Regions from separate parts of the Lysinibacillus sp. CTST325 genome, predicted to be linked through region 2. Evidence: a T-box and tRNA genes for the amino acid it is inferred to sense, from the RefSeq annotation. Region 2 holds a T-box; the other holds one or more tRNA genes.
The links. The T-box of region 2 lies ahead of ileS (isoleucine--tRNA ligase). A T-box ahead of a tRNA ligase gene usually reads a tRNA of that ligase, here a tRNA-Ile.
Positions count from the first base shown of each region.

Region 1: it has a tRNA-Ile gene. The T-box ahead of ileS (isoleucine--tRNA ligase) is inferred to sense a tRNA for this amino acid. The anticodon was not compared.

Region 1 is NZ_BAAFHO010000008.1:182,064-186,766, reverse strand. It holds partial or broken rRNA gene ACYQ73_RS18235 (23S ribosomal RNA) at 1-152, shown strand, start outside; rRNA gene rrf (5S ribosomal RNA) at 341-456, shown strand; tRNA gene ACYQ73_RS18225 (tRNA-Val) at 467-542, shown strand; tRNA gene ACYQ73_RS18220 (tRNA-Asp) at 547-622, shown strand; tRNA gene ACYQ73_RS18215 (tRNA-Thr) at 630-702, shown strand; tRNA gene ACYQ73_RS18210 (tRNA-Tyr) at 712-795, shown strand; tRNA gene ACYQ73_RS18205 (tRNA-Trp) at 800-873, shown strand; tRNA gene ACYQ73_RS18200 (tRNA-His) at 921-996, shown strand; tRNA gene ACYQ73_RS18195 (tRNA-Gln) at 1,006-1,080, shown strand; tRNA gene ACYQ73_RS18190 (tRNA-Lys) at 1,096-1,168, shown strand; tRNA gene ACYQ73_RS18185 (tRNA-Arg) at 1,184-1,260, shown strand; tRNA gene ACYQ73_RS18180 (tRNA-Pro) at 1,277-1,353, shown strand; tRNA gene ACYQ73_RS18175 (tRNA-Ala) at 1,369-1,444, shown strand; tRNA gene ACYQ73_RS18170 (tRNA-Ser) at 1,459-1,551, shown strand; tRNA gene ACYQ73_RS18165 (tRNA-Phe) at 1,559-1,634, shown strand; tRNA gene ACYQ73_RS18160 (tRNA-Gly) at 1,638-1,711, shown strand; tRNA gene ACYQ73_RS18155 (tRNA-Ile) at 1,721-1,797, shown strand; tRNA gene ACYQ73_RS18150 (tRNA-Asn) at 1,802-1,878, shown strand; tRNA gene ACYQ73_RS18145 (tRNA-Glu) at 1,880-1,951, shown strand; gene ACYQ73_RS18140 (nitric oxide synthase oxygenase) at 2,354-3,400, shown strand; gene ACYQ73_RS18135 (CynX/NimT family MFS transporter) at 3,459-4,691, opposite strand.
Region 2 is NZ_BAAFHO010000002.1:96,918-122,732, forward strand. It holds gene acnA (aconitate hydratase AcnA) at 1-293, shown strand, start outside; gene ACYQ73_RS05890 (YcdB/YcdC domain-containing protein) at 372-1,784, shown strand; gene ACYQ73_RS05895 (hypothetical protein) at 2,072-2,470, opposite strand; gene ACYQ73_RS05900 (hypothetical protein) at 2,529-2,933, opposite strand; gene ACYQ73_RS05905 (hypothetical protein) at 2,867-3,115, opposite strand; gene ACYQ73_RS05910 (MFS transporter) at 3,216-4,358, opposite strand; gene ACYQ73_RS05915 (LysR family transcriptional regulator) at 4,526-5,383, shown strand; gene ACYQ73_RS05920 (DJ-1/PfpI family protein) at 5,428-6,012, opposite strand; gene ACYQ73_RS05925 (Lrp/AsnC family transcriptional regulator) at 6,154-6,591, shown strand; gene ACYQ73_RS05930 (sigma-70 family RNA polymerase sigma factor) at 6,693-7,214, shown strand; gene ACYQ73_RS05935 (DUF3221 domain-containing protein) at 7,207-8,169, shown strand; gene ACYQ73_RS05940 (hypothetical protein) at 8,306-8,479, opposite strand; gene ACYQ73_RS05945 (hypothetical protein) at 8,820-9,272, shown strand; gene ACYQ73_RS05950 (DUF2785 domain-containing protein) at 9,311-10,162, shown strand; T-box leader at 10,245-10,484, shown strand; gene ileS (isoleucine--tRNA ligase) at 10,539-13,628, shown strand; gene ACYQ73_RS05960 (hotdog family protein) at 14,040-14,414, shown strand; gene ACYQ73_RS05965 (NUDIX hydrolase) at 14,864-15,370, shown strand; gene ACYQ73_RS05970 (DinB family protein) at 15,576-16,061, shown strand; gene ACYQ73_RS05975 (alpha/beta hydrolase family protein) at 16,048-18,021, shown strand; gene ACYQ73_RS05980 (M15 family metallopeptidase) at 18,926-19,600, shown strand; gene ACYQ73_RS05985 (hypothetical protein) at 19,737-19,880, shown strand; gene vanY (VanY-A/VanY-F/VanY-M family D-Ala-D-Ala carboxypeptidase) at 20,220-21,107, shown strand; gene ACYQ73_RS05995 (hypothetical protein) at 22,519-22,701, shown strand; gene ACYQ73_RS06000 (sensor histidine kinase) at 22,970-24,154, shown strand; gene ACYQ73_RS06005 (response regulator transcription factor) at 24,151-24,825, shown strand; gene ACYQ73_RS06010 (hypothetical protein) at 25,167-25,301, shown strand; gene ACYQ73_RS06015 (alpha/beta hydrolase) at 25,298-25,815, shown strand, end outside.

The sequences.
Region 1 (4,703 bases), on a different contig from region 2:
AAAGCATCTAAGCATGAAGCCCCCCTCAAGATGAGATTTCCCATTACGCAAGTAAGTAAGATCCCTCAAAGACGATGAGGTAGATAGGTTCGAGGTGGAAGTGTGGTGACACATGGAGCTGACGAATACTAATCGATCGAGGACTTAACCAAAAAAAGTTTGAAACATTCAATGCACCGTTTATCCAGTTTTGAAAGAATAATTCTTTCAACCAAGGGTTTCAAGATATGAGTAGTTCGAGGAAGCGATGGAGAGAAGGAAGGAGCGTACTCAAGTACGTGACTGACTGAACGACAGAAGCTGACGAAGAAATACGACGTATATTGAAAGCCGACAATAGTCTAGTGATGATGGCAAAGAGGTCACACCCGTTCCCATACCGAACACGGAAGTTAAGCTCTTTAGCGCCGATGGTAGTTGGGGGATTCCCCCTGTGAGAGTAGGACGTCGCTAGGCATTATACCCAGGAGGATTAGCTCAGCTGGGAGAGCACCTGCCTTACAAGCAGGGGGTCGGCGGTTCGAGCCCGTCATCCTCCACCATTTTGGTCCCGTGGTGTAGCGGTTAACATGCCTGCCTGTCACGCAGGAGATCGCCGGTTCGATCCCGGTCGGGACCGCCATTTTTATGCCGGTGTAGCTCAGTTGGTAGAGCAACTGACTTGTAATCAGTAGGTCGTGGGTTCGACTCCTATCGCCGGCATCATCCCTTGGAGGGGTAGCGAAGAGGCTAAACGCGGCGGACTGTAAATCCGCTCCTTAGGGTTCGGCGGTTCGAATCCGTCCCCCTCCACCATTTTAGGGGCATAGTTCAACGGTAGAATAGAGGTCTCCAAAACCTTTGGTGTGGGTTCGATTCCTACTGCCCCTGCCAGGTTTCGAGGTACTCGTTATCAAAGACTGCTATGTTTACATATAGTGGCGATTGTGGCGAAGTGGTTAACGCACCGGATTGTGGTTCCGGCATTCGTGGGTTCGATTCCCATCAGTCGCCCCATTTAATAATTGGGGTATAGCCAAGCGGTAAGGCAACGGATTTTGATTCCGTCATGCCTAGGTTCGAATCCTAGTACCCCAGCCATTCATTTCTTAGTTTGAGCCATTAGCTCAGTTGGTAGAGCATCTGACTTTTAATCAGAGGGTCGAAGGTTCGAGTCCTTCATGGCTCATCAGTTTTTATAAATGCGCCCGTAGCTCAATTGGATAGAGCGTCTGACTACGGATCAGAAGGTTATGGGTTCGACTCCTGTCGGGCGCGCCAAAAAGCCTAATAATATCGGAATGTAGCTCAGCTTGGTAGAGCACTTGGTTTGGGACCAAGGGGTCGTAGGTTCGAATCCTGTCATTCCGACCAACTTTCCTGATTGTTGGGGCCTTAGCTCAGCTGGGAGAGCGCCTGCCTTGCACGCAGGAGGTCAGCGGTTCGATCCCGCTAGGCTCCACCATTTATATAATTTCCGGAGGTATACCCAAGTCTGGCTGAAGGGATCGGTCTTGAAAACCGACAGGCGGGTAACACCGCGCGGGGGTTCGAATCCCTCTACCTCCTCCATTTTTCCGGGTCAGTAGCTCAGTTGGTAGAGCATTAGATTGAAGCTCTAAGTGTCGGCGGTTCGATTCCGTCCTGACCCACCATCTGCGGGTGTAGTTTAATGGTAAAACCTCAGCCTTCCAAGCTGATGTCGTGAGTTCGATTCTCATCACCCGCTCCAAAAAATAATGGGCCTATAGCTCAGCTGGTTAGAGCGCACGCCTGATAAGCGTGAGGTCGATGGTTCGAGTCCATTTAGGCCCACCATTATTCCGAAGTAGCTCAGTTGGTAGTAGCACCTGACTGTTAATCAGGTTGTCGCAGGTTCGAGTCCTGCCTTCGGAGCCACGGCCCGTTGGTCAAGTGGTTAAGACACCGCCCTTTCACGGCGGTAACACGGGTTCGAATCCCGTACGGGTCATCAAGCATGTTGCACATTAGTGCGACATGCTTTTTTTATGCCCACTATACTGACAAACAAAGATCATCATACGTTAAGGAAATGCACACGTAATAACGTCTACCCTTAATGCTGCAAACGGAGTGCAAAAGAGGCCTAATGCGTCTCGTGTATTACTTACTTAGGCGTAAAAAGCGTTATAATAGCAAATCCATGCTCAACAATTTTTTCTTCTGTAATTTCCCCTAATTTTTATAATGTCTACTCAAAATCGGCACCATAAGTAACTATAAAAATAAAATAGATGAAATAAAATATTGAACAAAGTATTTCATATATAAAATATGTATGTTTTCTGGCAGATTTTTTCGTGGTGATTATAGTTCCATTCCTCTAATATGAGGATAGATGGAGGAATTCAATATGAATTTACAAGAAGTACAGCAGTTTTTAGAACTTTATCAAGTAGAACAAAATGAGTCTAAAACATGGCTAGAAAATAAATTACAGCAAATTAAAACGGCAGGAGAATATATACCGACAACGGAAGAATTAATCTTTGGCGCTCGAGTGGCTTGGCGCAATAGTAATAAGTGTATTGGCCGATTATTTTGGCAATCGCTGCATGTTGTAGATGCCCGTGATATTTTAAATGAAGAGGATATTTTCAACGCATTGCTTGAACATATTGAGTATGCAACAAATGATGGGAAAATTCGCCCAACAATAACGGTTTTTGCACCAGGGCGTGTTCGTATATGGAATCATCAGCTAATCCGTTATGCTGGCTATGAAACGGAATCTGGAATCGTTGGTGATTTGCATTCTGTTGAGTTTACAAAAGTATGTGAATCACTTGGCTGGCAAGGTGAGAGAACAGCATTTGATGTGCTTCCACTTGTTGTACAGATGGATGGAAGGGAGCCTCAATTGTTTACGATTCCTGACGACTATGTACTACAGGTACCGATTCGTCATCCAGAATCCTCTCGAGTCGAGAAGCTAGGATTAAAATGGTATGCAGTGCCGATTATTTCGAGCATGCGCTTCCAAATGGCAGGTATTGATTTTGAGGCGGCCCCATTCAATGGTTGGTATATGGGGACAGAAATTGGGGCACGTAATTTAGCAGATCATGAGCGTTATAATATGCTGCCTGCTATAGCAGGAATTTTCAACCTCGATACAACGAAACAGGCTTCTCTATGGCGTGATCGTGCATTAGTTGAGCTGAATATAGCCGTTCTACATTCCTTTAAAGAAGACGGTGTCAGCATAGTAGATCATCATACAGCTGCACAGCAATTTAAATTGTTTGAGGAAACAGAAGCAGCAGCGAATCGTGAGGTTACAGGCAATTGGGCGTGGTTGATTCCACCTCTTTCACCAGCTACGACTCATATTTTCCATAAGCCTTATGTTAATGTTTACAATATACCAAATTATTTTTATCAGAAACCACCTTATTAATAGAGAAGGGCAGCTCATAATCTTATTTCCGTTGAAATAAGATTATGAGCTGCCTTTATTAATTCACATATTCATTTTTAGAAGCCCTAAATGAACATATGAAGAGTATCAATACTACGACAACAAATAACCAGCCAGTAATATTCCAGCCACCGAATAAATCATGTAAATAACCAAATAAGATTGGACCGATTGCGGCTAATAAATATCCTAATGATTGTGCAAATCCTGATAAATCGGCTGCCTCAAAAGCTGTACGGGTACGTAGAGTAAAGAACATCATCGCTAATGCGAATGAAGCACCTCCGGCTAAGCCTAGTAGCACCATCCACAGTATAGCGAGGCTTGTCCATTCCATCACTACCCCGATAAAGCCAACTAAGTAAAATACCGTAAACATTAATACGAGAGGACGTTGAGATGTCATTTTACTAGCGATAATAGGCACAGCTAAAGCCATTGGGACTTGTGAAAATTGCATGATGGAAAACATCCAGCCTGCACGGTCTGCAGCTAATCCTTGTGCTATGTATATTTCAGGAATCCAAGCGGCAGTTGTGTAGAATAATAATGACTGAAATCCCATAGCTCCCGCTACTGCCCAAGTAACAGGTGATTTCCATAATGGTGTACGTTCTTTCGTAGTCTTAACAGTCGGTTCAGGCTTATTAAATTTCAACTGTGGAATCCAAATTACAATGGTTAACACCACAAGAACAAGTGAGATGGCCAGTGCACCTTGCCAACCAAGTGATGAATTGGCAACAGGATAGCTAATGCCAGCACCGAGTCCAGCTGTCAAATTCATCGACATTGTGAAAAATGCCATAAGTAAACCTACGTGATAGGGAAATTTCAATTTAAGTAATCCTGGAATTAGTACATTACCGAATGAAATGGCTATACCAATTAGCATCGTACCAAATACGAGTAAACTAGTTGTGCCAAGGGAGCGTAGTACAATCCCTCCCCCTAAAAGAATAGTTGATAAAAATAATGTTACTTCTAGTCCAAATTTACGTGCGACAATTGGAGCGAATGGTGAAATGATTGCAAATGCTAGCAATGGGATCGTTGTTAGAAAGCCTGCTAGTATATTGGATATGCCGAGGTCTTCACGGATAAAGGAAATAATAGGTCCAACAACTGTTAGCGGCATCCGTAATGTCGAGGCAATACAAATTACTCCGATAACGAGTAATAAGGTTGTGCCTTTCCAGTTAATTTTCCTGCTAGGATAAGTATCGGAATGTTCATGAGTAGTCAAATAAATCCCCCTTGTTAGAACAATTTTGATTGAATC
Region 2 (25,815 bases):
AATCTTACGAGCGTATCCACCGTTCTAACCTAGTAATGATGGGTGTTCTTCCACTTCAATTCATGCCAGGTGAATCAGCTGATACTTTAGGCTTAACTGGTAAAGAAGAAATCTCTGTTAACATTACTGACAACGTGAAACCACGTGAAATCTTAACAGTTACTGCTAAATCTGAAGACGGTTCAGTTAAAACTTTCCAAGCTTTAGCTCGTTTCGACTCAGAAGTAGAAGTAGACTACTACCGTCACGGCGGTATCCTACAAATGGTTCTTCGCGCGAAAGCTGCTCAGTAATCATTTAACAAAAAAACCGATCTCTTAGGAGATCGGTTTTTGTCTATACATAATAATTGTAAATGGGGGGGCTTTGATTTGCAAAAAGATAAACTAAAAGAACGGGCTTTATCAATTGTTCCATTACCAAGTCACTATAAACTAATCATAGAAGAGTATTCTGAAGACGAAAAAGTGATGTTTTCATGGGCAAATGAACAACAAGATGAAAGTATGACTCTTGAGTTAGACTGCACTGGAAACCTCATATACTTATCAATTGAAGAAAATAATTCTGTTTCTGAAGTAGATTCTTTATCTATTGATGAAAAAAGAAGATGTGCCGAACAATTTTTACTTAGTCATTATCCATCTGCTCTGGAAGATTTAACGTTTTCAAAAGCTAAAGAACTATCTAGAGTGGATCGTTTTTATTTTGAACAATATGTCATGGATTTACCGCTGGAACATGCTGGTTGTTTTATAGATGTCGATGCTTTGGGAAATATTGTTGGATTTAGATATGACGGAGTGAAAACGAGTCCTGAAATTCCTTCAAGGCTAGTTTCAAAGGAAGCTCTAATGGAACATGTGCGAAATGAATTGGCGTTACAACTAGTAATTACAAAAATATCTCGTGATGTTTATAATGTGAAAAAAGATGGACTCCATCTCGTGTATCAAGTAGATTCATTCTTAAACTTTAAAGCAGATTCTTTAGAACCAACATTAACGAGTATTCATGATGAAAATGAGCCTGAAAGTTATGCTGCTCTTCCTCCTTTTCCAGCTAACTTATTTGCAAATGAATTTACGAAAGAAGAAATCATTGGCATAACAGATGAACTGGAGCTTATTCGAGAAGTTGACAGGGGACCAGAGATAGGGCTTGTATGGCGTAAGCGGGATTGGGAGATGAGAGAGAAAGATTTATCGATAAACAGCTTTTTTAAAATGCGTTCAGAAGATACAGTAAAAGCTATTATTTCAAAGAAAACTGGTAAAATACGAAGCTTTGTATGGATGTATGAACGCTCAGGAAATCTACAGCTTAGTCAGGAAGAATGTTATACAAAAGCAATAGAATTTTTACTGAAAATAATTCCTGATTACTATCCTTATCTTCAACGATTAATTCGAGAAGATGAGGAAGAGGATATTACGTCACAAAGAGAATCATTTATATTCCAGGTCTATAATAGCCAAGGAATACCTATTCATAATATGGTTGCCGTAGTTGTTAATCGTATGACTGGTCAGATTGATAATTATGCTGGACCAAACTTTGATTTGATTGAGCTTAGCCAAGTTCCAACAGGACCAGCTATTTCTTTGGAAGAAGCGTATCGTCGATTTGTAGAAAATGTTGATTTTCAATTAGTTTGGGACAAAAATTATGATAACGAAATAGAGTCCTATCACCTTGTCTATCAAGCTTGTGATCGACATACTAGGTCACCTATCCGCTATATTGACGCAACAACTGGCGAAATTATTGTCAGTAATGTTTAACTTTTTTCAGTGAATCGTTAATTGTAGCGAATTTGAAACGACAGTTATAGAAGTCACCAACCTCTATAGATGGTGAGATGAATGAGGATTAAAGCGAGGGTGCCGAAACATCCGTATCCAGTTGCACTTAGTATAGAAACCGATTTCCTTGGAAGTCGGTTTTTTAAATCCACTTCTGTCAAAATGAAATGGTCAGTATAGAAATTGATCGAAGTGACGGATAGAACTTTCGAAATGCATAAAAACAACGACCACATTCGTAAAGAAGTCATTAGTTATTAAAAGCTTTACTCTTCTACAATTTCCAACTGTTTGTAATAGTTCTCTATAATAGGATAAATATCTGGGTTTGAATCATAGTAGGTGTTATCAATTTCACTTAGTGTGAATTTAAATTCTCTTTTATTATCAAAAAGAGTAATACCATATCTCCATCCAACACGTCTTTCTTGATTGTCTTGCGGAGTAAATTTTATATCTTTAATCAGAGAAATGAATTCATCGATTTGTTCATGCTTAATTATCGTTTTCGAAGCACCAGTTGAACCATCTTGGATAACCACTTTATCGATACTTTCAATTTTTGCAGCCTTATAAAAGGCTTCTAATGATTGCGTTTTTCCATTTGTACAAGCGGAAACCCAAAACAGACTTACCAATAAAATTAGAAACAAAAATTTTTTCATTAGACTGCCTCCCAAAAGTTTATTCTATTGCCAATTAGACGGACTAAATTACAAATAGTTACAAATTGAAGAGCAGCCTTTTCAAATGCCATTGCCCTTGATAATGGTTGCAATATATCGTATAACTCTTAGTGACGGATAGAACCTTCGGAATCGTGGATAGGATCGTGAAAATCGTGGATAGAATCTCCGGAATCGTAGATAGGATTGTCAAAGTTGCGGATAGAACCCCGAAATGATGGATAGAATCGTCAAAGTGGTGGATAGAATCTTCAAAATCGTGGATAGAACCTCCGAAATCGTGGATAGGATCGTCAAAGTTGCGGAAAGAACGGCCAAAGCGACGGAAAGAATCTCCAACGACGGAAGGTTCCGCCGGAGTGACGGAAAGAATCGTCAGAGCGACGGAAGGATCCATCGAAACGACGGAAAGAACGGCCAAAGCGACGGAAAGAATCTCCAACGACGGAAGGTTCCGCCGGAGTGACGGAAAGAATCGCCAGAGCGACGGAAGGAACCATCGAAACGACGGAAAGAACGGCCAAAGCGACGGAAAGAATCTCCAACGACCGAAGGTTCCGCCGGAGTGACGGAAAGAATTGTCAGAGCGACGGAAGGAACCACCAAAACGACGGAAAGTGCCACCCTAAAAAAAGGATAACCCCGTCAAAGTAGCCATTCTAACCATCAAAATGACGAATAGTATCATCAAATCAACAGTTAGAACCGCACTTATTAAATAGGTTTAAATGCTAAATTTGTTCTTCAAACTATAGAACTGTAAACAAATAGCGAATGACATTGAGGTAACCGCGAAATAAATCAATGTTATGGTTCCAATCTGTAAGGACAGTACAATTCCACCTAAGCTTGCACCGATTGCACTGCCTAAATAATTTACAGAACTGTTTAATGCTACTGCAGAACTCCCGTTGTTCGGCTGATAGGAGAGTAAAATATGTTGTTGAGGTGCTTGGCATGCCCAACCCATTGCTCCCCATACAAAGAAAGGTAAGTATTTTAATATCGGTAAGTTAATCATTAATGGTATACAAATAATGGATAATGTTAAAGTGAATAATATGATTGTAACTAAAGTTTTTGGTTTCCCCAAATAGTCGATTATGTATCCAATCATTATACTTCCAAATAAGCCACCGAATCCCCATGCCCAAAGATATATTGTTATGTTACCGGAGCCTGTCATGTCTTCTAATAGGGTAGATAGATATGTGTACAATCCAAGGCTAGCAACACTGGCGAAAAATGTTATGCATACAGTTATAGTTACTCTTTTTTCTAGAAACATCTTTAATCGTTCGTTTAGTGCAGGAGGAGGTGTTGCTGGGAAATTGGGAAGAAAAATATACATACATAAAATAGAAATTACACCGATCATAACTAATAGCCAAAGTGTTAATTTCCAATCAAATAGGTTGGATATATAAATACCTAAAGGTACCCCAAGCACTGTACCCATACTCATTCCTCCAATAGTCAACCCTAGAGCTCGCCCTCTCTTTTCACTAGAAACGAACTTTGAAGACGCTGCAATAGCTAATGGAGAAAATAAACCAGCCCCTGTCCCCGCGATTGCTCTTGATAGTAGAAGAATAGAAAAAGTTGGTGCTAAAGCTGTGATGCTATTTGCTAGCGTAAAGATAAGCATTGACCCTATTAAGATTTTTTTTATTGGTTTTCCTGCAAGTAAAGAAGAAAATAACGGCGCAGATATTGCGTAAAACAAAGTAAATATGCTCACTGCCTGACCGACTTGTGATGTGCTTTTTTGATATGTATCGCTAATTCCTGGGAGAAGCCCTGCGATCACATAGGCATCAAAGCCCAAGGCAAACATGCCGAATGATAATAATAAAACATTTTTCATATATTGAACCTCCATAAAATTAAAGATGCTAATTATTGATGACCTATAACGTTATGTTATAATCGAAGCACCTTTTATATTTAATAGATTACTAAAAAACCATTAATATGGAACAATCACTATTTTATAAGGGTATAACGAATCGTTATAAGGTATGGAGGAATACAATGAATATAGAATGGTTACATAGTTTTATTGCTGCAGCCAATCAGAAAAGTTTTTCGAAAGCTGCTCAAATCACGAATCTTTCCCAACCTGCACTAAGTAAACATATACGAAACTTAGAGAATAATCTTGGCATCGAGCTATTTCATAGGACATCCATTGGTATTGAATTAACAGAAGCTGGCGAACGTTTTTACACTCGAATTACACCAGTTTTGACTGAATTAACAGCTATTCGTGAAGAATTGCAGCAATTTAGCCAGGGCAACCCTATTGCTATTGGTGGTTTACCTAGCTTAGCTACTTACTATTTGCCAAACAAAATGAATGAACTTAAGCAACTAGATCGACCTATAACATTAATGATTCAAAATACTTCAAATGAACTGTTGCAATCATTACAAAAAGGTAGACTTGATGCAGTCTTAGTGGATGCAAAATATTCGGGAGAATCTTTGTGGAGTTGCGAGTTGTTTACAGAGGCTTACTATGCTGTGTTTCCGTTGAATCATCGTTTTAATTTAAGAACAGCAATCGATCTTGAAGAATTGTGTGAGGAGCCGCTTATTGTTCATCAAGCTCCTTGTGATTCAAGGAAGGAGATAGTAGAACAAATACAAAGACTTGGCTACACACCTAATATTATAAGTGAGATGAACTTTGGGGATTTTATCTTTGGCGCTGTAAGTTCTGGAATGGGAATTACGATTGTACCAGAGCTTATGGCTAAAAATATCGGTCATCTTCAACTTTTTGCCTTACCTATTAATAATTTTGGAAGATCCAGAACAATTTCATTGGTAACAAGAAGTAAAGAACTAGGTTCGAATTTATATAAATTAATATCCAAAAATGCATAGACGAAAAAGCTGTCTCAACTTAACGCTTGAGACAGCTTCATTAACTACTTAAACCCCATTAAATCCTTAACCTTTTTTGTATTTCCCTCAGATGTCAGCATTTCTAGTAAGCTAAAGGCAACGTCGAATGCAGTGCCAGGATTTGATGATGTAATAATATGTCCAGTTTGAACAATTCGTTCGTTAACGATGTCTGCACCATAGGATTGTAGCTGTGCCAGTCGTTTACTTGTTGGATGATTATAAGTAGTTGCCTTTCGATTATGTAGTACTCCGCTATGACCTAAAATTAGGGAAGCTACACAAACCGTTGCAATCGGTTTTTTGTGTTCATCGAAATGACGAACAACCGCCTGGAACTTCTCGCTAAAGGCATCATCATAAAATCCAGCTTCCTCAAAGCCTCCAGGAATCGCAAGTGCATCAAACTCCTCAAATGAAATTTCATGAAGCAACTTTTCGGGTGTTACGTTAAAATTCCATGTACATTGTAATTGATTATGCAATCCTACGGTCACGACTTCTGTTGTGCCGTCGCCCTCCCATTTATTCCAGCCAAGTACATCTGTAAAAACACTCGCTTCAACAGCCTCGAAACCATTTGCTAATAGTAATAATATTTTTTTCACGTTGTTAATGCCTCCTTTATATGTTTAATTGTAATGAATAAAGATATTCAATGACAGAATCTGTATAATGTTATTTAGATGAATTGCTTTATTATAAAAGGAATTTTATTGAATCTAATTAATTAAAAAAGGTGGATACATATGGATCAAATAGATACAGAAATATTACAGCAATTGCAGCGAAATGCAAAAATATCGATGAAAGAATTAGCGGCTACAGTTCATTTATCATCCCCAGCAGTTATTGAGCGTGTTAAAAAGTTAGAAGAACAAGGGGTTATTGAAGCTTATAGTGCAAAAGTAAATTTAAAAAAGTTGAATCGCGACATTCAAGCCATTATTTTATTTAAATCAATTGATTGTAAAAGTTTATCCAATTTTTGTAATGCACATCCCGATGTCCTTGAATGCTATCGTGTCGCGGGTGAAATTAGTTATATTGTAAAAATTGCAACCAATTCAGTGGAAACATTAGAGCAGTTTATAGATGAGGCCATGCCTTATGGAACGCCATCAACAAATATTGTGCTTTCTTCAAATAAAAAAGCGGTCATTGCTCCTTTCTCTGATAAAAATTAGAATAAGTGAATTCGGAGTTTATCCAGATTTTATTTAAAAAAATAGACAAAAAGCAAACCTCATGATCGTGAGCACCGTTTATAGGGCAGAGAGGGGGAGAGATGTTGCTCGAAATTCAAGAACTCGAAGAAATAATGCAGCAGCATACAGAAAGGCTCATCCGACTTGCCTTTTATTACGTCAAAGATTTACAAAGTGCTGAAGATATCGTTCAAGATGTATTTATTAAATTTTACGACAATCAACAAAACTATGAGGAAAGAGGAGAATTAAGGGCCTATTTATCGAGGCTCGTCATTAACAAAAGTAAAGACTATGTACGCAGCTGGACATACCGTAAAATACAAGTTCAACAGAAGATTTTTGCCAAGCAGGCTGTCACAAAAAGGGACATGCTAGTGCAGCAGGATGAACAAACCTTAATTGAAAATGCAATCTTAGCATTACCATTGAAACAGCGTGAGGTTCTTATTTATTATTATTTTGAGGAAATGCCTGTCATTGAAATTGCCGAGCTTTTAAGTATTCCGGAGAGTACGGTGAAAACAAGGCTACGTCGTGGACGAGAGCTATTAAAGCCAAAGCTACAGCATATTGAATGGGAGGTCCTGCTACATGAGTAAAGTCGATGTGAGGGTATTAAATGATTTAACCGAAAGCAAAAAGCGTGTTATGAGCAATGTTGTACAGCATTTAGAACGGCGTGAGATGAAAAAAAGATCTTGGCGTTGGCAATATAGTGTAATGTCTGTTATTTTAACAGTTTGTATTGGAATATTTCTGTATACCCAATTCAGCGGAAGTCAGGAGCAATCAGCAAGTATACCAACTGTTTTAGATGAAAAGTTATTAAAATTCTCTTTGGAAATAGATCCCCAGGTAAAGGATCCGAAATTATCGTCTGATGAAAAGCTGGAATTCGAATCCTATTTACAGGGGGAAGCTTTATATGCTTACGCACGATCAAAGGGAATAGTACCTACTCAAGAACAAGTTGATAAAGAGCTTGAAACATGGATTGAATTGAGTATAAATGAAAACAATGCAAAATTCACTGAGCAATTGCAAAAGATGAATCTTACAAGAGAAGAATATATCGAACAATATACTAAACCAATGACTTATCAATTTGCTACTATCAATTCATTATTAGAACAGGAAAAAAATCAATACAAAGTTGAAGAAAGATTGATGCTATTTTTCCTAGTGAAAAAAGATGCATTGAACTATTTTGAGGAACATTATAGTCAAGAAATAGCATACCTACGTGAAAAATATGATATTCCAGTGAAAGAAAAGGGAAGTCGTTCAAAACGTGGGCTTGTCGTAGCGATCAAGGAACATGAGTTTTTAGTTGTTTCTTATGCTGATGCATCGAGTATTGGTAAATTAACAACAGATGAAATTGTTGAAAAACATGGTAATGGAATGTGGTTCCCATTAATCGATCCTCCTAAAACATTGTCACCTGGGGATTATGTAGAAGTTAAATATAACCAAGATTTAAACATAGAAGGTGAAAATATAGTAAGAATTGCGGATATAGAGAGTATGGAAATATTGGAAGAGCATCAATGATAACAGGCTAGACATTCTATAAATTTTAGTATGTCTAGCTTTTTTAATTATCAATTATAGGCTGTTTTTTAAATATGGTTTAAGGTACAATTATTGTAATTATTTGGCTCATCACCAAAAGTTGTGGATGACATTTTTAAAAAAGTATGCCCTGTATATTAGATAATTGAAGTGGAGACTGGGCGACTCCTTGGGGAATAGCGATAGAGGAACGAAGGCTAAAACCATCACGTCCTGTGATAACGCCTTCGTGACCAACATCGTGTTGGCCCGAGACCCTGGAGCGAGCATCGCGAGTGAAGCGGCTCATCGGACGCCCCAGGAAGCTCTGCTCTGCGCGAAAGCGAAGCGTCAGCGATAAAAGCGCCCGGGCGGAACGGAAATCAACCACACGTTTTGGTGAAGTGCAAATTATTTGTATGATGTCATTTTCTCAAAAAATGGATACTGGGGAGTGAGTAAAGCTTTGATAATTGCAATAATGGACAATGCGTTAGCTTTTATTCTATCTTTACCATTCATACTTATCTATTTTAAAAGCCTTTCCCAGGAAAATTCAGCTTGGCGTTGGACTTTGGCCCTTTTGGCTTTTAAATCATAATATGATTCGATATTTAGTGTCTTTTGGTGATATCTTTTGGGTGGTACTAATGTGGCAAGTTCTTTTTATTTGGCCATTATGTATAGGCATCTATTATTATTTATACAAAAAGGAAGATAAATGGGGATTTTATCTAGGGTTAAAGAAAAAGAATGTCATTTTATTGGGGAGTCTAGTCGTTTTATGCATTGCTTCGCTAGTGATTTGTATGTATGATACTAACAAAAGAGTGATTTCCTTTCATGTACAAGTAATGAAGGAATTGGAAGACAGCCCTGACCGTTCGCAATATTTGATAGAAAATAGTGTTACGCCATCTACATTATTTTCTTTGTCAGACCAAATTAATGAGGTCAGAAATGGAAAGATACATGCGGCAACCTTCCCTTGGAAAAGCAAGGTAATTGTTGTTATGGACAACAAACAGCAGATGGAGTTTACGTATGTACGCTTTAATGAGGAATGGAAGCTTGATGGTATTTATGGTGAAAGTGGTTTTTGATTATTCAATTAAAAGCAAACATGAAAAGGAGAAAAACCGTGCGTATACTACAAAAAGAAAACTTATTGAAGGAAGATGACTTAAAAGAAATACTCAAAGAATTACAAAGTGGAGCTAGAACATGGCAGCAAAAGGATCATACCGATCTCATACAATCAATGATACTACATATCGGCTCATTAGATAGTGAACTACGAGATAACTTAATTTATGGATCGTTTTATGAATTGATTCGTGAAAAAAACTTACTAGAGCATTCACTTTTAACGGAGCTTTTAGAGGAATGTTTGAATAATTTATTATGCAAGGGTATTGAAGAAAGTGAATCAGATTTAGTTTTTACCCGTACATTTACGTCGCTACTGATTGCCCTAATATTATTTAGAGATAACGCAGACGATTTTTTATCCCAACAGAAAATCGCTGATTGTAAAGATAAAGTACTAGCTTATTTAGCTGCAGAAAAGGATGTAAGGGGCTACGTGCCAGTGAAAGGGTGGGCTCATAGTGTTGCCCATATGGCTGATGCAATCGATGAATTGGTGAAAAATCCAAAATTAGATAATACCTCTTATAGTGAAATTGTAAGCGCCTTATGGAACGCTATTTTGCAAGAAAATTATGCTTTCATTCACAATGAAGATGAACGGATTTTAGTTCCTATTTTCACAATGCTTGAGCATGGTTTAGAGGAGCAAGAGATCATTAGATTACTGCAACAATTACCTATAACTTTAAAAGTAAAAAAAGAACAGCTCGATGTACAGCATCACAGGATTTTAGTTTTTAACTGTAAATCCTTTGTGAAAAGCTTTTATATTAAAACAAATGGGAAGTCTAAGTTCGCGGCTCTTCATAAAAGCATCGAAGTATGTCTCGATGAATTATAGGGGGAATTACTACCAATATTAGTACTTTGAAATTATTGACAGACAAAAATTAGTTTGTTAAGATGAGTGACAATAAAAGCATACAAATTCGTTGATGAGAAAAAGTAGTGTTTCATTTTGTTCTACAGAGAGCCGACATTTTGGTGGAAGTCGGTGTGCAGGTGTTACATGAAAATCCTCTCTGAGAAGATTGGCTGAACATAGTAAGCTAATCCGGGTGTCTACCGTTAAAAAGAACACGTATGATTGTACGTTGCTAAGTGCTATTGAATGTTGATTCAATAGAATTAGGGTGGTATTCGCGGTTAACCCCGTCCCTTACTTGGGACGGGGTTTTTTGTATGCCTTTTATACAATTAGTATAGGAGGAATTTACATGCAAGCTGAAGAGAAAAAAGAAACGACTGTAGAAAGAGAAACACGGATTAGTCGATTGTGGGAACAAGAAGGAACGTTCCAATCGTCTGTTGCGAATCGGTCTAGCAATAAGCCTTTTGTATTTTATGAAGGTCCGCCAACAGCGAATGGTTTACCACACGTGGGTCACGCATTTGGTAGAACGATTAAAGATGTCGTGGCTCGTTTTAAAACGATGCAAGGTTATTTAGTTGAACGTAAAGCTGGCTGGGATACACATGGTTTACCTGTAGAGTTAGGCGTGGAAAAAAAGCTAGGTATCTCTGGCAAGCAAGAAATTGAAAAATATGGTGTTGAACAATTTATTCAAGAGTGTAAGGGAAGTGTCTTTACTTATGAGAAGAAATGGCGCTCCTTTACAGAACAGCTAGGTTATTGGATTGACATGGATGACCCATATTTAACGTTAAGTAATGATTATATTGAGTCCGTTTGGAATATTTTAAGCCATGTGCACAAGGAAAATCTTTTATATAAAGGGCACCGCGTTTCACCATATTGCCCTAGCTGTCAAACATCATTAAGCTCTCATGAAGTTGCACAGGGCTATAAGGATGTAAAGGATTTATCTGTTACGGCAATGTTTAAGCTAAAGGATAAAGATGAATATTTTCTAGGCTGGACAACGACTCCATGGACATTACCTGCCAATGTTGCATTAGCCATGAATCCTAAGCTCATGTATGTTCGAGTGAAGCAGCACAATAAAGTCTATATCTTAGCAAAATCACTAGTGAATAAAGTTTTTGCTGATTCTGTTGAAGTGTTAAGTGAACATGAGGGGCATGAATTTGAAGGTGTGTCGTACACCCCACCATTTTCTTATGTCACAGTTGATAAGGGGCATGTCGTTGTATTAGCGGATTATGTTACAGAGCATAGTGGAACTGGTATCGTCCATATTGCGCCTGCATATGGGGAGGACGATTATAAAACGGTTCAGCAAAATGGGCTATCGTTTGTCAATGTTGTTGATTTAAAGGGTTGCTATACAGAAGAGGTTCCTGAGCTTGCCAGTAAATTTGTGAAAGATTGCGACGTCGAAATCATTAAAATGCTCGCTAAAAAGGAGCTATTGTTTGATAAGGAAAAATATGAGCATAGTTATCCTCATTGCTGGCGCTGTGATTCACCTTTGCTTTATTACGCGACTGACAGTTGGTTTATCAATATGTCTACAATGAAAGATAAACTTTTACAAAATAATGAACAAGTTACATGGTATCCTGATCATATTAAACACGGTAGATTTGGCAATTTCTTAGAAAACCTAGTGGACTGGAATATTAGCCGTAATCGCTATTGGGGTACTCCGTTAAACGTGTGGGTTTGTCAGGATTGTGGTCATGAAGAGGCGCCAAATAGTATGGCTGCCTTAAAAGAGTTAGCGAAAGGTACTTTACCTGACATTGAACTTCACAAGCCATATATTGACGAGGTTGTCTGTACTTGTCCAAAGTGTAGTGGTGACATGGAACGTACACCTGAAGTGATTGATGTATGGTTTGATAGTGGATCAATGCCATTTGCGCAGCATCATTATCCTTTTGGAGACCTTACAACTTTTAACAATCAATTCCCTGCTGATGTTGTCATCGAAGGCATCGACCAAACACGAGGCTTTTTCTATAGTCTTTTAGCGGTTTCGACTTTATTCACAGGAAAGGCACCTTATAAAAATGTACTTTCCTTAGGGCATGTTTTAGATGAGCATGGGCAGAAAATGTCGAAAAGCAAAGGGAATGCATTAGAGCCAGTTGAGCTGATAGAGCAGTACGGAGCGGATGCTTTAAGATGGGCATTTTTAGTCGACAGTTCACCTTGGAATCCTAAACGCTTTTCAAAAAAGATTGTGATGGATGCGAAATCAAAGCTAGTCGATACACTAGATAACACGTTCAAATTTTATCAGCTATATGCAGAAATAGATGGCTTCCAGTACGATGCTAACAAGACTGGAACTCGCACAAAATTAGATCATTGGATATTGTCTCGATTACATCATACAATTCAGCTTGTGACAAAATCTATGGACGACTATCAATTTACACAGGCAACACGTGAAATCGGCAAGCTTGTAGAGGAGCTAAGTAACTGGTATATCCGTCGCTCACGAGCAAGATTTTGGGCAAGCGGGCTGACTGAGGATAAACGAGGTGCATACAGTACACTGTATGAGCTTCTAACGACAATTTGTCAATTACTAGCACCATTCACACCATTTATTGCCGAAGATTTATATCGACAATTAAGCGGAAAAAGTGTACATCTACAAAACTACCCAATGTATAATGAGACCCTCGTTAATACTAAGCTTGAGAAAGAGATGGCGAATATTTTAACAATCGTAGAGCTAGGCCGTAGTATCCGTAATAGTCAAGGGATCAAGGTAAAGCAGCCGTTAAGTGAAATCATTGTCTCTGTTGACGGCGAATTAACAGATTATCAACCATATAGCGAGCTCGTGAAAGATGAATTAAATATAAAAAAATGCGTTTGGACAAATAATTTTTCAGCATATGAAACCGTTCATTATAAGCTTAATTTTAAAACGGCAGGTGCAGCATTTGGTGCAAAAGTGAACAAAGTAAAAGAGTATGTAGTGAATTTAAATGATGAGGAGAAAAATGTATTACAGCGAACAGGTTCAGTACCGTTAACGATCGATGGGGAACAGGTAACTTTATTAAAAGCGCACGTGTTAACTGAATCTATTGTTAAGGGCCAGTATATCTTAGCAGAAGATGCTTCATGCCGAGTCCTACTCAATGTTCATCTGACAGCTAGCTTACTTGAAGAAGGGCAAATAAGGGAATTAATTCGCACCATTCAAGATACACGTAAACAATGGGAACTCCCTGTCGAGCAGTATGTATCGATTTCGATTGCTGGAAGTGCCAAAGCAATAACGATCATCCAGCAGCACGAAGCGTTACTAAAGGCTAATGTGTTGTTAAATGATATTCATTATGTGAGTGACGATCATGGTGAAAGATATATAGAGACAGAAGTGTTTGATGAAAAAGTTTCTGTTTATTTTAAGCTGTAAAATCTTTAAAGCTCAGGTAAGTTTCAAACGCTTTGGTCGACAGAAGAAGCTATGTGCAACATTATAATATGCTATTTTTATGCTGAACTAATTTTGATATTAGTTCAGCTTTTTTGTGTTTAAAGATATAGTTTGAGTATATTTAATTAAAGTATAGTATCTGTAAATTCAACTCCCATGAAAGAACTTAATCATCTTTCATTTTCTGAGGTGAGTGCTAGTTTTTGCGCTTTATGGGTGGCTAACGGGGGCTTTACTTCAATAAGGGGTAGAGCCTTTTTTTACTTAAACGAAGGAGAAGGTTGGTTGAAGAAGGTTTTTTTGGATTTTTGTAGAATTTATTACCTTGGAAAGTATGGTATTGATGTAATATTCACATCATGATTAACCAGACAGAGGGAGGAGTCTAAAATGTCTTTAAAAGCAGGAGATATAATTACGTTTGAACGAACTTTTACAGTAAGGGATGTAGAATTATTTACTGAGATTTCAGGGGATAAAGGGATACATCATATAACCCCAGATGAACAAGGAAGACTTGTTATTCAAGGATTATTAACGGCAACTCTGCCAACAAAAATAGCTGGAGATAATAACGTACTGGCTCGTCGTACGAGTTTTGAGTTTTTAAGACCTGTTTTTACAGGTGATACAATAGTTTGTATAGTTAAAATTGAGAAATACGAAAGGCAAGAAAATAGAACAGCGTTTGTTGCCTCCTTTTTATGTAAAAATCAGAATGAAAAAGAAGTGTTGAAAGGAGATGTATCAGGTGTAATTCTTTAAACTTTATTATAATATCGGGAGCAATATGGAAATCTAAGGGATAGCATTCCTGTAATAACTAAATAAAGTTCATATATGTAAAAGCAGATAGTTTGTGAATAAATGTTCTTAAACTATCGGGGTGCATTAATTGAACAGAGAAACATTTATTATGGTGTTTCTCTGTTTTAAATAAACTAAAAGTCTGATAAAACCCCTTCCTAAGCTTTCCACTTTGCTGTGATAAGTAGGATAGCTAAAAATATCAATTATAATTTACCTGATTTCTCTCTAATACATCCAATTTATTAAATTACATAAAAATAACAATAATACAATTTTTGACCATAGTGCGCAATGGAAGAAAAGATGCTTCTTCCGCTAACAGTATAAGTTAGAATAAAAGAGGTAAATTCAAATATCTTATAGAACTTGTATTGAGACTATTTTTATTAAGGTGGTAATCAAATATGGGGATTTCTAACTTCTATCAGAAACTTAGAAATAAAGTTGGTAGTGAATTAATTTTCATGCCTAGCGTAGTAGGCATTATTCGAAATAAACGAGGAGAAATTTTGTTGCAGAATAAAGGTAATGGTGAGAAATGGAGTCTCCCTGCAGGAGCAATAGAAATGGGTGAAGCACCTGCACAAGCTGTTGTACGTGAAGTGTGGGAAGAGACAGGATTATCTGTTGTTCCAAAGAGATTAATGGGAGTACTTGGCGGGAAAGAATTCCGTTACGAATATCCGAACGGGCATAAAGTGGAGTATAACATCTTTATGTTTGAGTGTGATATTCAAAGTGGAGAACTGTGTCCAATAGATAATGAAACTAATGATCTTCAGTATTTTAAACCAGATAATATGCCAGAACTAGCTTTACCTTATCCGAAACATATATTTACACAAACAGACAATAACGAAGTATACTTTCAATGGAATAAAACTTGGTTAGATATTCCCTCTGAAAATTAACTTCTCTTCTTCAACTAACGGAGTGCGATTGTATAATTAGTACACTCGCTTCGTGTGCGGACTTACGTTGAATAGCTAGAAAGAGGTAACCATCTCATATGAGGTGGTTTCTTTAATTTGGGTGATGACATTACTGAAGTATAAGAAGGAAATAGTTGGATTTTCATCGAAATATAATGTAATAAGCTAGATGGGAGTGCTTACAATGATTAAATTCTTTGAATACAACTGGCAGGTAAGAGATGAATGGTTTGACTGGTGCAATCAACTGACAATTGAAGAGTTGTTAAAAGACCGCAGGGGTGGAGTAGGAAATATATTATATACACTTTTTCACATAATTGATGTGGAATATAGTTGGATTCGTGGTATTCAAGGCAAAGAAGATATAGTATTTCAGTTTGCTGATTATAATACACTTGAAAAGGTTATATCACTTTCAGATAAATCACGAAATGAAATAGCTGAATTTATAAAAGTAAATGTAGGAGGTTTAAAAGAAAAACTAGTCAGTGTTTCCTGGGATGAAGATAAATACACTGTTGATGAAATATTACACCATATAATTACTCATGAAATTCACCACATAGGTCAACTTTCTGTTTGGGCGAGAGAATTAGAACTAAGCCCTGTACCTGCTAACTTTATTGGAAGAGAGTTAATGAGAGGGGCTATATATGAAAATGAATGAAAAAACATATCTAAGTATAGAAGAGATCATTTCATTACCAACCTTATCAGATATAAACATAAGTGATGATGGCAAAAAAGTAGCGTTTGTCAAGAAGACAGCTAACTGGAAAGACAATAAATATAGGAATCATGTATGGATATATGAAAAAGATAAGGGACAGTGTTATCCATTAACAACTGAGGATATAGATAGTACATACCCATTATGGTCTCCAGATTCTAGAAATATCGCCTACCTTAGCCCAGTTGGTGATGGGGATAATAAGAAAAATCATCAGATCTTTGTTAAGCCAATAGATGGTTATAATGGAGTTCAAATTACTGATGAGAAAGAAGGGGTCAGTAAATTCAAATGGGAGTCAACTGGAAAGGGTTTTTATTATGTTGCACAGTCAAAAGAGTCTGATGCGATAAAGAAACGTAGGAAACTATATGGAGATTTCCAACATATAGGTAAGGAATACCAAAATAATTGTTTATATTACACCGAAATAGAAAAAGTGATACAAAATGATAAAGATGAACAAGAAAATAGCGTTGTTTATCAACTAACTGATGGTAAGGATTTTCATATTCATGAATTTGATATTTCAAATGATGGGAAAAAGGTTGTATTTATGGCTACTCCAAGTCCAAATATGGGAGATTATATTAATGGAGATCTATACATATTGGATATTAGAGTTGGAGAGCTACAAAAGATGAATATAGATAAGTTGTTGGGAGGGAGCGTTTGTTTTTCTCCTGAAGGTGACAAAATATGTTACTCTGCAAGCATAATGGAGAAAGATTACTATAAGGCCCATATACAAGACAGTACACTAGAGATATATGATATTAATAATGGAAAGCTAATTCAACCTTTAACAGATTTTGATAGTACGGTTATTCCATTACGGTGGACAGCTAAAGGAATTTTAATTAGATGGCAGAATAAAACTAATTATCTAATTGGGTTGTTATCTGAGAATGGCACTGTGGAAATGTTAAGCGATAAAGTAAATAGCTTTATAATGGATGCTTCTATCACAAGAGATGGAAATCATATAGCCTATAATAAGGCTATAACAAATGAAACCTTTGAAATCTATTTAGACGATAAAAAAATAACGAATGAAAATAGCTTTTTCAAAGGAAAGCTTAAAAGTAACAGGGAAATAATCTCATGGAAAAGTAGTGATGGTCTTGAAATAGAGGGAGTTTTATCAACCCCAGTAGAGTTTGACGCAAATGAAAAATATCCCTTATTAGTGGTAATCCATGGTGGTCCGGATTGGGCATCCTTTCCAATATTTTCAGACTGTTTTAATGAGAAATATCCTATTGAACAGTTTATCGAAAAAGGCTTTATAGTTTTAGAACCAAACTACAGGGGAAGTTCTGGTTATGGTAATGAATTCTTAAAAGCAAACTATAGAACATTGGGAATTGCTAACTACGATGATGTTATATCTGGAGTGGATAAACTAGTTGACAAAGGAATTGTAGATAAAGATAGAGTAGGGGTTATGGGATGGAGCAACGGGGGATATATATCAGCTTTCTGTTCTACATTTAGTAGTAGATTTAAAGCTATTTCAGTCGGAGGTGGAATTACTAATTGGAGTACCCATTATGTAAATACAGATATCCCTTACTTCATTAGGATGTATTTAGGAAATGATCCATGGAATGATCCAGATATATATACTAAAACATCACCAATGACATATATTAAATCAGCCTGTACTCCCACTTTAATCCAACATGGCGAAATGGATGCAAGAGTTCCAACTCCAAATGCATATGAGCTATATCAAGGATTAAGGGATATGGGGATTGATACAGAATTAATTATATTTAAAGGAATGGCATATAGTTCTGACCTGCCAGGAGTTAATGTGGCTATTATGAAGCAGAATTTGATGTGGTTTTCACACTATATTCTTGGAGAAAGTATAAGAGATTTTAGGGTTTAATGGATATCCAAAAGATAAAAACCAATTAAAAAAGCTTTATGAAGAAGCAACAGCTTTTGATAAAAAAGATGACAATGAAAATTGGGTTGCTATCGACAAAATTTTAAATCCATATAATGAGCAAATAAAGAAATTCTAATCTCAGCTTCTAAATTAACACTAAATGGCAAAGTTTACCTCACGCAGCATAAGTAAAGGATTTCAGGCTGATTTCTTATGTCATTGAAAAATGATATAGAGATTAGCCTCTTTCTTTTCCTATCTCTGCGCAAATATACACTCTCTTTCAAGGTCACTTATAATAATTTACCTCTCTTTAATTTCATTAAATCTTAAGAAATCTCCTAAGTTTTTATTAATAATTATTCTTTATAATTAGTACTATCTTGATGAAAGGGAGATTAGATACGGAAAAATCATTACTAAGAACACTTATTTTTTACAGATAACGGAATTTAATAGAAAAGCCTAGTTGATATGTCAACCATAAAGCTTCTAAAAAACTGTTTTTAAGCGCACTCAAATAAACCTTGTATTTTTTGTACAAAAAATGAACGTATATGGAAGCTGATTAAAGGATTTGAAAGAAAGTGAATGGGTAAATTTACTCTCTACTCTCGTTTGGTATGTACAGCTGATTCGTGCGTAGTAGCGAATGCACGAGGCGTACAAGTATTAAATTGGATAACACAAATAAGCAAGTAAACACCATGGTTAATGGAAGTTTCCTTTTGGTCCTCGGTTAAACCAGGGACAAACAGGTAAAACATAAAAAAGAGTGAGGGAGCCAAAAGGCGACTATTTCCTATAGGAAGTCCAACAGATTCCCCAGTTATCCGGAACAACTGGAAATTCTATCGGAAAGAGCTCTTATCACTGATAAAAGAAGAGGCATATAAATATGATAAAAAAAATAGTCACAATTGCACTACTCATGATGATTCTAATTGTTTCTGGCTGTTCCGGAAATGAACAAAACAAACAACAAATACAACAGGGATTCCAAACTGTGGCTGATCCTGAAAGTATCACCGTTCTTGTCAACAAAAAAAATGGTTTTCCGGAAGGTTATGAACCGAAAGATCTCGTTTATCCAAATGTTCCATTTATTTTTAATGAAAAAATAGAAAAAAGAATGATGAGAGAAGAAGCAGCGAAGTATCTCGAAAAAATGTTCCATGCGGCGAATAAGCAGAATATTCATCTAGCAGGTGTTTCAGCCTATCGTTCTTCTCAAACTCAAACAACCCTATTTAATAATTATGTTGAAAGAGATGGTATCGAAAAAGCAAAAACATATAGTGCTGTTCCTGGCACAAGCGAACACCAATCAGGATTAGCAATTGATGTTAGTGGATCTGATGGATCTTGTGCAGCAGATGACTGTTTTGCGAATACAGAAGAGGCAGCATGGCTTGAAGATAACGCCCATAAATATGGATATATCATTCGCTTTCCAAAAGACAAAGAAAATATTACTGGCTATCAATATGAACCATGGCATATTCGTTATATTGGTGTAAATTTAGCCACAGAGTTATATAATAAAGGGTTAACATTAGAAGAATATTATGAGTAGCATCTTTGAGCAGAAAGAGAAACTAACAATGAGTATCATAAAAAAGTAAAATTCCTCCAATGATATATGTGTAGGAGAAATTAATTTAGTGGGCCGCTATTGAAGAATGGGGCTCTTTTTGAATTAAAATAATTGAATGGGTATATTAAGTAACTGCCTATATCAATTACCTATTCAATCCTCCAGGGTGTCTATCCCAGTGGGAGATACAGCTAAGGCTTGTGAGGAGAAGTACGAAGAATTAGAACAGAAGTTGGATAAAAAACTAAAAAATAGTTGAGTAAACAGGATTCAACTATAGGTGTGTTAATTAATAATCATTGAGTTGCATTTATGCAGCTCTTTTTTTCTTATTGAACCAACGGGTAGCTATTATGATTATTTAAAAAAGGCAAAATATGAAATCATACGAGTATTGAGTTAATGTTAAAATAGAAATTGTTTTCAAAAAAGTGGATTTGAGGGTTTTATTTCAACAAGAGGTAAGTAAAAAAATAATTAAGATAGCTTCATATTTTAAGTATGTAATTTAAGACAAATTTAAGATTTATCCTACTTTTTTCTTAATTAGTTTCACTTATAATCATTTAAGTAAAGAAGAATAAAGGAGAAGTTAAGAATGAAAAAGTGGGGCTTTTTATTAATTTTTGCAATATGTTTAGGTGTAACAGCCTTTAAGATAATACCGTTCTTTCAAGGTGAAAATGGTGTAATAGGAAATGCCTATAATGAGAATGGTGTAGGGGATGGTAGTTTGTCTTCTGGAAATATAAAAAAAGTAGAAATTCCTGTAGAACAAATTTATCAAGGAAATTTACTTTTGGTCAACAGTAAGCACCCAGTTCACAATGAAAGTATAAAATCAGATGTCATCAATTTATATGCTCACAAAGAATTGGTAAAAGGATACAGAATGTTTAATAACGAAACATATTTATCAAAAGATATAGCAAGTAAATTTTCGGATATGGTTCTAGATGCCGAAGAAGATGGAGTTTCTAATTTCTTAATTACGAGTGGTTTTCGAGGATTTGATGAGCAAACTAAGCTTTATAAAGAAATGGGTTCCCATCGTGCCTTGCCAGCAGGTTACAGCGAACACAATTTAGGTTTATCGCTTGATGTGGGAAGTACCCAAGGGAAGATGGAAGTAGCACCTGAGGGAGAGTGGATTGCAGAAAACGCTTGGAAATACGGGTTTACTCTACGTTACCCAGAGGATAAAACGGACATAACGAGAATTATGAATGAACCATGGCATATCCGCTATGTCGGTTTACCACATAGTGCGATTATGAAAGAAAAGAATTTTGTTTTAGAGGAATATTTAGATTATCTAAAAGAACAAAAACATATTTTTGGTACTGTAAATGGTCAACAATATGAGGTCTTTTATTATCCTGTTACTAAAAATACCACTATTAATGTGCCAGCCAATCTTCGTTATGAGGTATCAGGCAATAATATGGATGGTGTGATTGTGACAGTATTTCCTAATAACGTGTAGAAACTCAAGGAAGGTGATGATTTCTTAGAACGAATTGTTTTGCTGGATATTTATATTAATACGACTGTAGTGATTGGAAATAATGTACATAAACTATCGGGGTGCTGTACTTCAATATGGTCCACTATTTTTCACCAATCCCTAAAACTATTATAGAAACGAAGCAAAATGTAAAATCAAAAAGGGACATAACTAAAGGTTCCTTCATAAAGCCAAATAATCTCTAAATTAACAAAACACGATAAATAGAAAAACCGAACTATTTCGAAACACTTCATGAGAGTTTCATTGGATAGTTCGGTATTTTTGTTGGCTGAAACACATTTGTCCCAGCCTCCTTATTTTTTTCTAATCAGTGTATCCCCAAGAGGGATGCCAACCACAACAACCAAAACCGTTAGAATTACCAGGGCTTGAAAAATAAAATACGCCACTTGATCGAACATCGTATCTCTCCTTCTTTTTTAATAATTCCTACCTTATATTCTTTAATTATCCAACTCCTATTGAAGAGTCAAACTAAAAGCATAAAGCACATAATCATTTGTGCTTTTAATAATATAGTTTACTTCATTACAACGTATGTATGCAGTCGTTACTTTTTATATTTTGTGATCTTCAACAATAGGGCGCGTTTATTTAATAAAGCTTCGCTGTTCTAACGGCGGCGATTCTTCAATTAGAGCAGGCGCTTCTTGTGCTAACGGTGCAGTTTAATTGAAAGAGGGAAAAATTACATATATGAATTAAGGCAATGTATTGTTAAGATTTGATAGGTTAAATATTCAATGGGAAATTTTCCGAACGAAGGGATAAATATTTATTTTTAGGAAGGATAAAAATGAAGCGATATATTAAAAAATATACACAAGGTTTTTTATTGATGATATTGTTTCCGATTATTACTGGAATAATGGATGGAATTAGAAATACTGGGGAATTGAAATATTGGATAGCACTAGCATTTGCATTTCCAGTATATTCATACTTTTTTTTGGGATATCAGTAAGGAATTTGATAAAAATAAAATGTTTTCAAGAGTGAATTTTATTATGCACTTTTTTGTACTTTTAGGAATAATTTCGTCTTTAATATGTATGGTATTAGTTGGTTTAATTAAGTAAAAAATTTCATTTAGTTATATTGCGGAGAATCGTATCATAAGTAAGAACGGTTTTTAGAGGAGTATCATTCACAAAAAGAATGATACTCTTTAATTTAAATTTAGAATCAGTCTCTTTAGAAAGAGATATATTGAAATAACTATTTGTGGATGAATACACTTAAATTAACGGGGTGCTTTACTTCAATAAAGAGTAGAGCCTTTTTCTACTTAAACTAACGGAGCTGTTTAGTTGAATAACTTATATGGGTTATTGTGGTAATATGAGGTTGTAAAGGGGAAATCTAGATGGTTGAAAATACTCAAACAAACAGTAATTCGGTAATTTCTTTAACTCTTGGTATTCTTTTAATCCTAATACCATTCATCGGTTTGTTTCTTGGTGGTATAGGAGTTATAGTTGCTAGAAAAGCGACAAAAGAAATTGTAGAAAAAAACCAAAGTGGTAGTGGATTAGCTCTTCTGGTTTAATTTGTAGCTTGGAGGGGATTAACATTCAAATCTTTTCAGTATTCTCGTTTTCTATTCCCTAACAAGTGTAGGGTAGTATTTAAGGTTCTTATTAAACTCCCATGAAAGAACTTAATCATCTTTCATTTTCTGTGGTGAAGAGCTGAATTTTGCGCTTCATGGATGGCTAACGGGGAGGTAAACTAAGCATAATCAATTATTCGAACGAGAATGGCAAAGTAATTTTAGGAATGATGGTAAAGACGCGGAAGTTGGGGGATATAAAAGTATGAATGCAGTAAGGGATCAAAGGAAATGGCATTGGTTGGACTATGTTCTATTTCTCATTCGTACAATATGGATTACGAATATTGGCTACTTGATATCCATAGGTACGACAGGTTTGAACAAGTGGATTTTACTTTTGTGGGCTATTAGTTTATACATAATACCTCACCTATTTTATAGGCCCGGGCTTATAAAATTCCCAAAGTATGTATTTGCCGAGGTATTGCTAACGGGTTCAGCGTTTATTTACCTATCGATCCAATATGAAATATCAGAGACTTACAGTTTTCTATTCTGGCCTATGTTTACTGTAGCTTATGCTTGTCAAGTGAAGCCGTTAATTTGGTTAGGACCTTTCTTATATATTTCTATTTTTTTTGCTGGCACATTGGCCGGTGATCTCTTCGCTGATGAGGGTTTCTTTGCTCGCTTCATTGATACAACTATTTTTTATGGTATCGGGTTATGTATAGGAAGGATGACCATTGTCAATAACGCCAATAAAACGTTAATTGCTTTTATTGAGGAAAAAAACGAGGACTTGGAATATTACTCAAAAAAGATTGAGGAACTGACGATTAAGGAAGAACGAAATAGAGTTTCACAAGATTTGCATGATACAGTAGGCCATATTTTCACATCAGTCATAACGAGTTTAGATGCTCTTCCTTTTCTATATCGGGCAGATAAAATAGAAGCAGAAAAAAGTATAAAAGAGATTTCAGATTTAGCACGAGCTGGATTGCATGATGTGAGAAAGACAATTCACCAGATGTCGCCCATGACTCATCAAACACTTATTGAATCTGTGCAAGAATTGATTGTTGATTTTATGAAACATACATCAACGGATATAAAACTGATTGTCGAAGGAGAAGCGACCAAAGTCGGCGAAAGGATAAAGTTTGCCATTATTCGTTGTATACAAGAAGGGCTTACAAATGCGAAAAAACATGGGCAGGCTACCATTATTAATGTAACTATTTCGTTTAATCAAGAAGAATTGATTGTTCTCATTGAAGATAATGGAATGGGCTTTAGTGAATTGCATTTAGGGTTTGGCTTACGTTCAATGAAAGATCGAATATCGGCATTGGCAGGTACAGTGGAATTTTATTCGAAATTGAATGCTGGTATGAGGATAACGTGTCACATACCTACTACAAAGGAAGTGTCATTATCATGATAAAAGCGGCAATCGTCGAAGATCAAGAGATTTTAAGAAAGAGCTTAAAAATTGTGATAGAAAGCATTTCTGACATTGAGATTATTGAAACTGCGGAAAATGGAGAGAAGGCCATTGCTTTATGTGAAAGGGAAAATATTGATATTATTCTAATGGATATTCAAATGCCGGTGATGGATGGTGTAAAGGCGACAGAAGAAATTAAAAAACGATGGCCCAATATAAAAATTATTATACTTACTACTTTTCAAGATGTTACACACGTTTTGAGTGCCTTAAATGCTGGTGCAGAGGGTTACATATTAAAGGCTGTTGATCCTGAATTTTTGGTTCAGGGAATTAAAATGGTGTATCACGGAGGTTCCCTCATTCCTCAACAATTAGCAAAAGAGGTGTTTGGTCAGATACAATTAACTAAAAACGAACACTCAAAACAACTTCACCATAACTCTATGAAAAACCCATATGAATTAAATAATCAAGAATTAAAAGTATTAAAATGTTTAACTCAAAGATTATCCAATAAAGACATTTCAGAAAAGATGTTTCTTTCAGTGGGAACTGTGAAAAATTATGTCTCTAACATTTATTCGAAATTAAATGTTAAAAACAGAACCTCAGCTATTATGAAAGCAATAGAAGAGAGTCTTATAGAAGATAAGAAATATTGAAGTAAGAGAGTGTGGACAAAGTCAAATTAACTTTGTCTTCACTCTTTTTTAATTGCAACGAACTGGAATGTTATTTTGAATTTTTTTACTTCATGGGCTATTCAAAAGGTCCACCATTCAAAAAATCTTATGTGGATCGCATATCCTATTAGATTATAGCCAATCGTTAATTAGTCATTTTTTCAAAATAGTTATGACTTATTAATGACTTATTGACACTACAGTATATGACCTTTCATCTGTAGAGTAGAAATATGAAATGAAACAGGCATGTTAGTTAAGGAATTCAACTTTCTACTTTAATAGTAATAGTAAAAATCAGTTAATCAACACGTCTGGAAGTGAAATTAATAATAGAGGTCAAAAAGCATGCTCAAATCAATACAGTATGTATTTTTGATGAAGTTGGAGAAGACGTAAATAAAGATTCGACAATTCAACTTACAAAAAATGGGGAGGAAGGGGAGAACAGATGAAAACCATAAAGAAGCTAATAAAATATATCGGAGCCATTATTATAATAGGACTAATCATAGCACTTTTTTGCCCTACTTGGACTTCACAAATAAAAGGTGATAACAGTATAAGTGCATTAGAACAAGTAGAGATAAATGGAAGTAATCATGAAATAATGATACGTGGCACTGATAAGGATAATCCTGTTATTATTTTTGTACATGGAGGACCTGGATGCTCGGAAATACCATATGCAGAAAAATACCAAGACTTACTGGAAACTAAATTTACGGTTGTTAATTATGATCAGCGAGGAAGTGGAAAATCCTATCATTTTTTTGAGGACTATTCTAATCTTTCGTCAGACTTACTGGTGGAGGACTTAATGGCTTTGACGGATTATATATCAGAACGGCTCGGCAAAGAAAAAGTAATACTAATTGGTCATTCTTATGGTACATATATTGGCACGCAGGCTGCCTATAAAGCTCCTGAGAAATATGAAGCATATATTGGTATTGGACAAATGAGTAA